DNA from 4 places in the Neorhizobium sp. S3-V5DH genome. Region 2 is predicted to be linked to each of the others. Evidence: predicted binding sites of a transcription regulator. Region 2 holds the regulator's gene; each other region holds the start of a gene.
What was found. The regulator PhoB, encoded in region 2, activates phosphate uptake and scavenging genes when phosphate is short. The targets are predictions, from matches to a motif close to TGTCATNNANCTGTCAT.
Positions count from the first base shown of each region.

Region 1: EDE09_RS09085 (esterase-like activity of phytase family protein) is a predicted target of PhoB. The motif match lies at 822-838, and genes of this name have one in related genera.
Region 3: EDE09_RS08695 (esterase-like activity of phytase family protein) is a predicted target of PhoB. The motif match lies at 1,094-1,110, and genes of this name have one in related genera.
Region 4: EDE09_RS25125 (bifunctional 2',3'-cyclic-nucleotide 2'-phosphodiesterase/3'-nucleotidase) is a predicted target of PhoB. The motif match lies at 1,179-1,195, and genes of this name have one in related genera.

Region 1 covers NZ_SMCL01000004.1:231,310-233,510, forward strand. Annotated here, with positions in the region: gene EDE09_RS09080 (AraC family transcriptional regulator) at 8-796, shown strand; gene EDE09_RS09085 (esterase-like activity of phytase family protein) at 919-2,201, shown strand, end outside.
Region 2 covers NZ_SMCL01000001.1:177,291-179,491, reverse strand. Annotated here, with positions in the region: gene EDE09_RS00910 (DUF6766 family protein) at 54-710, shown strand; gene phoB (phosphate regulon transcriptional regulator PhoB) at 737-1,420, opposite strand; gene phoU (phosphate signaling complex protein PhoU) at 1,447-2,160, opposite strand.
Region 3 covers NZ_SMCL01000004.1:158,276-160,476, forward strand. Annotated here, with positions in the region: gene EDE09_RS08695 (esterase-like activity of phytase family protein) at 1-1,042, opposite strand, end outside; gene hupB (DNA-binding protein HupB) at 1,188-1,463, opposite strand; gene lon (endopeptidase La) at 1,664-2,201, opposite strand, start outside.
Region 4 covers NZ_SMCL01000027.1:39,784-41,984, forward strand. Annotated here, with positions in the region: gene ald (alanine dehydrogenase) at 1-79, opposite strand, end outside; gene EDE09_RS25115 (Lrp/AsnC family transcriptional regulator) at 235-696, shown strand; gene EDE09_RS25120 (PilZ domain-containing protein) at 788-1,126, shown strand; gene EDE09_RS25125 (bifunctional 2',3'-cyclic-nucleotide 2'-phosphodiesterase/3'-nucleotidase) at 1,253-2,201, shown strand, end outside.

The DNA.
Region 1 (2,201 bases), on a different contig from region 2:
CGGTATTGTGCAGGCCCCCTCCTCCCTCGGCATCGAACGGATAGAAGCGCGCTTCCATGGGAACGGTTTTTCTCCCCACCGGCACGATACCTATGCGCTCGGTTTCACGGTTTCCGGGGTGCAAACCTTCCAGTATCGGGGCGCACTCCGCGCCAGCATGCCGGGCAATGTCATCGTGCTGCATCCGGACGAAGTGCATGACGGTGCCGCCGGCACGGAAGACGGCTTGCGCTACCGCATGCTCTATCTGCCGCCCGAGCGGCTGATCGAGGCGAACGGAGGCGCAAGCAGCCTGCCCTTCGTGCCCTCGCCTGTGGTCGAAGATCCGGATTTCCGCCAATGCCTCGCCGAGGCGCTCGACGATCTCGAGGCCGAGCCGCAGGAATTGCTGCTGGACGATATCGTCGTCCGTCTCGCCCAGAGCCTCTGGCGTCACGCCGATAGCCGTGGTGGCGCCTCGGGCGCGTCGACGGCGCGCGAGGCCATCCTCCGCTGCCGCGACTATCTGCAGGAGAATTGCGACCGCGCCGTCTCTTCGGAAGAACTGGAGGCCGTCAGCGGCCTCGACCGCTATACCACCGCGCGGCAGTTCCGCCGCCTTCTCGGCACCAGCCCGCACCGCTATCTCGTCATGCGCAAGCTTGACCGCGCCAAGCTCCGGCTGTCGGAAGGCGACAGTCTTGCGGATGCGGCGGCCGATGCCGGCTTTGCCGATCAGGCCCATTTCACCCGCCATTTCAAGAAGACGTTCGGCATGACGCCAGGCCGGTGGGTGGCGCTGCGGCAAAGCACATAACGAGCCTTTTAGCGTTTAAAAATCCCGTCACCAAAGCTTCATCGAAGCTTCAAAGTTCCATCACCTGCCCGTCATGCGCCCTCCTTAAGCGGTTGCCATCACGCCAACCCAAAGGGTGCTCCATGACCAGACTCCTTCTCGCTTCCGTCGCGCTCGCCACACTCTTCGGCGGTTCTGCCTCAGCCGAAGAAAAGGCCTATCCGGCCAAACTCGTCGGACAGGCGGTCCTGCCGGCCAACACGGTCGTGGCGGCACCTGCCGATGCCCCAGCCTTCCTGAAGACCTCCGGCAAGTTCACCACGCCCGACCGCAAGCGCACCGAAGCCCTCGGCACGTTGCCGGGCAAGGACGGCGCCCGTATCACCGACGTCAAACTGCCGCTCGACGGCCAGCCGATCCAGGGTTTTTCCGGGATCAAGACCATGGCCGACGGCACGTTCTGGACGCTCTCCGACAACGGCTTCGGCTCGAAAGCCAATTCCTCCGACGCCATGCTCTTCCTGCACCAGATGAAGTTCGACTGGACCGGCAACAAGACTGAAGTGCTCAAGAACGTCTTCCTCTCTGACCCGAACAAGATCGCGCCGTTCCCGATCGCCATGGAAGCGTCCGACACGCGTTATCTCACCGGCGCCGATTTCGATATCGAATCGATCCAGCCGGTGGCCGACGGTTTCTGGCTCGGCGATGAATTCGGCCCCTATGTGATCAAGGTCGATCTGCAGGGTCGCCTCACCGATGTCGTGCCGACGCTGCTCGACGGCAAGCCGGTTTCCTCGCCGGACAATCCCACCCTCACGACGCCAGCCAATCCCGCTGCCAAGATGGGCGCCTTCAACCTGAAGCGCTCCGGCGGCTATGAGGGGATGGCCATGTCGAAAGACGGCTCCAAGCTCTATGGCCTTCTGGAAGGCGCAATCTACAAGGAAGACGGGCAGGTAGAACAGGTGGACGGGCAGACGGCGCTGCGGGTCATCGAGTTCGATGTCGCCTCCAAGAAGTGGACGGGCCGTTCCTGGCTCTACCCTTTGTCCAAGGGCGGCGAAGCGATCGGCGACTTCAATATGATCGACGAGACGACCGCACTTGTCATCGAGCGCGACAACGGGTCCGGCGCCGCCGACCGCGCCTGCGCCGATCCGACCAAGCCGGAAGCCACCTGCTTCAACGCGCCGGCGAAGCACAAGCGCGTCTACAAGATCGAGATGAGCGATGCCAATGTCGGCCGGGCGGTCCGCAAGATCGGCTATATCGACCTGATGAAGATCCAGGATCCCGAGGAAAAGAAGAAGGCAGGCAATATCGAAGGTATCTACGACATGCCTTTCGTGACGATCGAGAACGTCGACATCGTCGACGCCACACATCTCGTCATCGGCAACGACAACAACCTGCCCTTCTCTGC
Region 2 (2,201 bases):
CTATGTCATCAACCGTTGATGCGGATATCCGATCACGGTTTGAAGGTTCGATCATGTCTTTCCTGCGAGCTAACGGTCTGACGATCGTGCTGATGGTGGCGGCGCTTGCCACGATCGGCGGGACGTTTATTTCCGGGTGGAGCGTTCATAACGACGAACTCGCCGAACACGGACAGGTCGCGCTCTCGGCTGTCGACTATCTCACCTCTGGACATTTTCTCTCCGCCATCTTCGAGAACTGGGAGAGCGAATTTCTGCAGATGTCCGCCTATGTTATGCTGACGGCGATGCTCTATCAAAAGGGCTCGGCGGAATCGAAGGATCCGGATCAACCCAACCCGCAGGATGAAGATCCGCGGAAGCATCTACCCGATCCCGAGGCGCCATGGCCGGTAAAGGCGGGCTCCTTCATTCGCGGCCTCTATTCCTATTCGCTCGGGATCGCGCTCGGCCTGCTGTTCCTGCTCACATTCGTGCTGCATCTTCGCTACAGCTTCGAGGCTGCCAATGTGGAAGCCGCCATGCACGGGCAGCCGACAATGCCTTTCTGGCAATATCTGGGAGACGCGCAATTCTGGTTTGAATCCTTCCAGAACTGGCAATCCGAATTCCTCTCGACTGCGGTGCTGGTGGTTCTGTCGATCTTCCTGCGCTTCAAGGGGTCACCGGAATCCAAGGCCGTGGCCGACCCGATCAGCAAGACCGGTTAAACAAGCCCGATCAGCAACGCCGCCCGTCAGGACTCCATCGAATAACCGGCGCCGCGAACGGTGCGGATGACATCCTGCATGTTGGAGAAGTTGAGCGCCTTGCGCAGACGACCGACATGCACATCGACCGTGCGTTCGTCCACATAGATATCATGACCCCAGACGCCGTCGAGAAGCTGCGAGCGAGAAAAAACCCGGCCTGGCGAGGCCATCAGGAACTCCAGCAGGCGGAATTCGGTCGGGCCCAGGCGAACCTCGCGGCTCTTGCGATGCACGCGATGGGTCTCGCGATCGAGCTCGATATCGCCGCAACGCAGCACGCTGGACAAGACTTCCGGCCGGGCACGCCGCAACATGGCCCTGACGCGCGCCATGAGTTCCGGCGTCGAAAACGGCTTCACCACATAGTCGTCCGCACCCGTTGCGAGACCGCGAACGCGTTCGCTTTCCTCGCCGCGGGCCGTCAGCATGATGATCGGCAGGCGCTCGGTCTCCGAGCGCATGCGCAAACGGCGGCAAAGCTCGATGCCTGAGACGCCCGGCAGCATCCAGTCGAGGATCAGGAGATCCGGAGTGCGTTCCTGAAGCCTGATTTCAGCTTCGTCGCCGCGCAGGATCGTCTCGACCTCATACCCTTCAGCTTCCAGGTTGTAGCGAAGAAGCACGCTCAGCGCTTCCTCGTCTTCCACCACAGCAATTTTTGGCAGCATCTCAGCTCTGCTCCATCAGCATTCCGTCATTCGGTGATCGCGCCAAGCGTATTCGATGTATCGTCCTTCGGGCGCTCGCCCTCCGGCTGGGCGCCCGTCGTCATGTAGTAGATCGTCTCGGCGATGTTGGTGGCGTGGTCGCCGATGCGCTCGATGTTCTTGGCGCAGAAGAGAAGATGCGTGCAGGTGGTGATGTTGCGCGGATCTTCCATCATATAGGTGAGGAGTTCCCGGAACAGCGAGGTGTACATCGCGTCGATCTCTTCGTCGCGGATGCGGATCGCTTCGGCCTTTTCCGCCGAGCGGCTGGCATAGACGTCCAGCACTTCCTTGAGCTGTACCAGCGCCAGATCGGAAAGGTGCTCGATGCCGCGTGCAAGCTTGCGGGGCACGCCCGTGCCCTGCACCGCGATGACACGCTTGGCGGTGTTCTTGCCCAGATCGCCGACGCGTTCGAGATCGGCTGCTATGCGCAGCGTGCCGACGATCTCGCGCAGATCGGCAGCCATGGGCTGGCGTCTGGCGATCGTGACGATAGCTTTGTCCTGAATCTCCCGCTCAGCATGATCGAGGATCACATCATCCGATATGACCTTCTGAGCCAAAGCCGAGTCCGAATTCACCAGGGCGCGCACAGCATCCGCGCACATCTGCTCAGCAAGACCGCCCATCTCGGAGATACGGCGGCTCAAATATTTCAGTTCGTCATCATAGGCCGACAGGATATGGGTCGATGCCATCGTCTAGTCCTCGATATTGGGTTGTCGGGCGGCGCAGTCGG
Region 3 (2,201 bases), on a different contig from region 2:
CCATACCTTCCAATTCGACACCCTTCGACTTCGCACGCTTGTCCGGAAAATGGCCGATTCGAGCGATCTCGCGCTCCAGCGAGGCGCCGGATTCATAGAGGACCTTGCCGCTGCGGTCGAAGATGGTGAAGCTGCGCGAACCGCCCTTCCAGTCGCCTTCGTTGGCGACAGCCAGACGATTGTGGTCGAGCCACTTGATCGCGTCGGGCTCGCGGAGCACGCCTTCGGCCTTGCCCGTAAACGCAAGCTGGCCGTCGGTCTTGTTGTCGATGCCATCCAAGTCGGTCTTGCCGGCGGAGAAGTGACCGATGACCTTGGCCGTCTTGCCGTCGATGATAGCGATATGGTTGTTTTCCTGCAGCGTCACGGCGATTTCGCCGGCATCGTTGATGGCGACGAATTCGGGCTCCGGATCTTCCGGCGCGACTTCGGCAATGCCCCTCAGATCGACATGCTTGATCGACGCGCAGTCGGCAGTGCCCCCCTTGAGCGACACGATGACGAGGTCGCCGGCCGGCATCTGCGGGAGGGCGCCGTCATTCACATCCTCGTCGCGCTCGTTTTCGATCGCGATCGCCGCAAAGGTCTTGTCCCTGGAGACTGCGATCGAATCCGGCTGGCCACCCAGATCGCAGGTCAGGTCGACCTTCTTCGTGGCGATGTCGACGACGGCGAGCATGCCGGTTGGCTTGGCCTTGCTTTCGCCGGTATTGACGGCTGCAAGAACCTTGTTGCCGACCGCGGCAACCGACGTTGGTTCGCCCTTGAAAGTCACGGCGCCGAGTGCCTTCGGAGCCTTGGGATCGGTGATGTCGATGAAACCGATCGCGCCAAGCGGGCTGTCAGAATAGATGAGCGTCTTGCCGTCTTCGCTGGCGGTGATGATCTCTGCCGATGTGGTTGCCGTCTTGTCCTTATCGGCAGGAAGATTGCTGACAACGGGGAAAGATGCAATGCGGTTGAACACCTGCTCGGCGCTGGCCGGCACTGCGACCGACGCCAGAAGCGCAGCGGTCATGGCGGCACGAAGTGAAAATGTCATGGGAAGCCCCTCCTGTCCTTGAAACGAACAGATGGCTTGTGGGCCAGATGCGTGACAGGCAGATGACAATGCCGCCAAAAGGAAAAGGCCCGGAAACCGGGCCTTTTCTTGTTCGAGACTGTACGGGTGCCTGAAAGGCAGCGCGTTAGCTGTTGACTGCGTCCTTCAGGCCCTTACCGGCCGAGAACTTCGGCACGTTGCGTGCCGGAATGTCGACTTCAGCGCCGGTCGAAGGGTTACGACCCTTGGACGCTTCGCGACGGGAAACGGAGAAGCTGCCGAAACCGGCAAGACGGATATCGCCGCCCTTCTTCAGTTCAGCCTGTACGGTCTCAAAAACGGCATCAACAGCGGATGCGGCATCGGCCTTGGAGAGGCCAGCCTTTTCGGCCACTGCGGATACCAGCTCGTTCTTGTTCATGTTTCCACCCCTTTCAACGGTTTTGGAACGACTCATGTATTTCGGGGCCGACAATAGTTTTCCGTCCGGCCTTGGCAACCCAAAAGCTCCGCAATCGCCTGAAAAACAAGGGGTCTACGAAAATTTTCACAAAAAAAGCCGGCTTTAAGCCGGCTTTTTCAGTGGTCAGTGCCAAATTGGCATATACGGAACCCTGTCGATCAATGCGCGATCGCGGCGCCGACGTCGTCGACGCCCTCGACTGTCGCGATGACCGGCGTTTCCACCGTGCCGTCCCATTCAATGGGCTCGGGCTGGCGAACGAGCGCATGGCGGATCACTTCTCCCATGCGGGAAACCGGAATGATCTCCATGCTGTTCTTCACGTTGTCCGGAATTTCAGCCAGATCCTTGGCATTCTCTTCCGGGATCAGAACCTTGGTGATGCCGCCCCGGAGAGCTGCGAGCAGCTTTTCCTTGAGGCCACCGATCGGCAGCACACGACCGCGAAGCGTAATTTCACCGGTCATCGCCACATTCTTGTTGACCGGAATCCCGGTCATGGTCGACACGATGGCGGTTGCCATGGCGACACCTGCGGACGGACCGTCCTTCGGGGTCGCCCCCTCCGGCACGTGAACGTGGATGTCGGACTTGTCGAAGCGGGGAGGCTCGATGCCGAAATCGACGGCGCGCGAACGGACATAGGATGCCGCAGCCGAAATCGATTCCTTCATGACCTCCTTGAGGTTGCCGGTG
Region 4 (2,201 bases), on a different contig from region 2:
CATATTCGCGTACCGCGCCGGGCGTCAGGCCCACACGGTATTCATGATTTTTGATTTCCTTCGGGCACCCGACACGCATGCAGCGTTCCTCTCTGTTCGTGGCTTTCGCCTGTTGATGTTCCCAACTCACAGCAAACCAGAGAACCTGCGGAATGTCCTTGCGAAGACGAATTGCGAAAAGCAGAATTTTCGCAGATTATTGCAAGGAACAGAATTTTTTCGGGAAAGCTTCGAATGAGCGCGCTTGATGCCATTGATCTTGCGATAATGCGGACCCTTCAGGATAACGGCCGCATCTCCAATGCGGAGCTTGCCGACAGGGTGGGGCTGTCGCCGTCGGCCTGTTCGCGCCGCCTCGACATCCTGGAAAAGAACGGGACCATCAGCGGCTACCATGCGCGCCTGTCGAACAAGGCGCTCGAGTACAAGATGATGGTCATCGTCCACATCTCGCTGTCGGGTCAGTTTGCCAAGACGCTGACCGAGTTCGAGGCAGCGGTGAAACTCTGCCCCAATGTGCTGGTCTGCTATCTGATGTCCGGCGAATACGATTATATCTTGCGGGTAGCCGCCAAGGACCTGGAGGATTACGAGCGGATTCACCGCGACTGGCTGTCGGCACTGCCCCATGTGGTCAAGATCAATTCGAGTTTCGCGCTGCGCGAAATAATCGACCGCCCCAATGTGGGACTCTGAACCACGTTCCGTCGAGTTTTACGGTTCCGCCTAAACCGCCCTCAACTTTTCTCTGCTATCCCGGCTGCGAGGATTAACCGTTGAGGACGCCATGCTCAGCAAGACCATCGGCATGAAGAGCCGCAGTGCGGCTCGCCAGAAGACACGAATTTATGGGACGGTGAGGTATTACAATCAGGAAGCCAAGGGCCGTGTCGTCGATCTTTCCGCGACCGGCATGGCGCTCGATCTCGGCGGGCCGTTCCATGCCGCCAATGGCAGCACGATCAAGGTCGAGAGCGAGGAACTCGGCATTCTCGAAGGCATCGTAAAATGGTGCCATCGCGGTCGCCTCGGCATTCAGTTCCGGCCGAATTCGAATGCCGCCGCCCAGGTTTCCTCCTATTTCCGTTTCTTCCATAAAGAGGTGAAGCCTGTCATCATCCGGTGACTAGCGGCGGACGAAGGGCATAGCCCGCTCTCCTCCAAGGATGCGTTTCCCCTGTCATTTTACTGATGCAAGCGCGTGCGATTTCGCTAATCTGGTTTCAGTCAATGACCAGAGAGGGAAATGTCCATGTCGTTCTTAGCCGGCTTTCAACCCATGACCCGCCGTTCGCTTCTTGGCGGTATCGCCGCGTCGTCGGCGCTCGTGATGCTGCATCCGTTTGCGGCTCGCGCGGCCGGCAACCAGGCGCATCTGCGCATCATGGAAACGACCGACATCCACGTCCACGTCTTCCCTTACGACTATTACGGCGACAAGCCGAACGACACGATGGGACTTGCCCGCACCGCCTCGATCATCGACGCCATCCGCGCCGAAGCCGGAAACTCCATGCTCATCGACAACGGCGATTTCCTGCAGGGCAATCCCATGGGCGATTACATGGCCTATGAGCGCGGCATGAAGGAAGGCGACAAGCATCCGGTCGTCAAGGCGATGAACGTGCTCGGCTACGATGCCGGCACGCTCGGCAACCACGAATTCAACTACGGCCTCGACTTCATGTTCAAGGTGCTCGCCGGCGCCGGCTTCCCCTATGTCTGCGCCAACCTGACGAAGGGCCAGCTCGCTTCCGATCCCAAGAAGGACGAGCTTTTCCTGAAACCCTATGTGATCGTCGAAAAGCAGATCCGTGACGGCTCGGGCGCGACGAGCCCGATCAAGGTCGGCTTCATTGGCTTCGTGCCGCCGCAGATCATGGTCTGGGATGCAAAGAATCTCGAAGGCAAGGCGCAGACCCGCGATATCGTCGACGCGGCCAAGGCCTGGGTGCCGGTCATGAAGGAGGAAGGCGCCGACATCGTCATCGCGCTGTCCCATTCCGGGATCGACGGCACCGGCCAGAGCGAACGGATGGAAAACGCCTCTCTCTATCTTGCCGGCGTCCAGGGCATCGACGCGGTCTTCACCGGCCACCAGCATCTCGTCTTCCCCGGCCCGAAGGATTTTGAGGGTATCGCCGGGGCAGACGCCAAGAAAGGCACGCTGATGGGCAAGCCCGCCGTCATGGGCGGCTTCT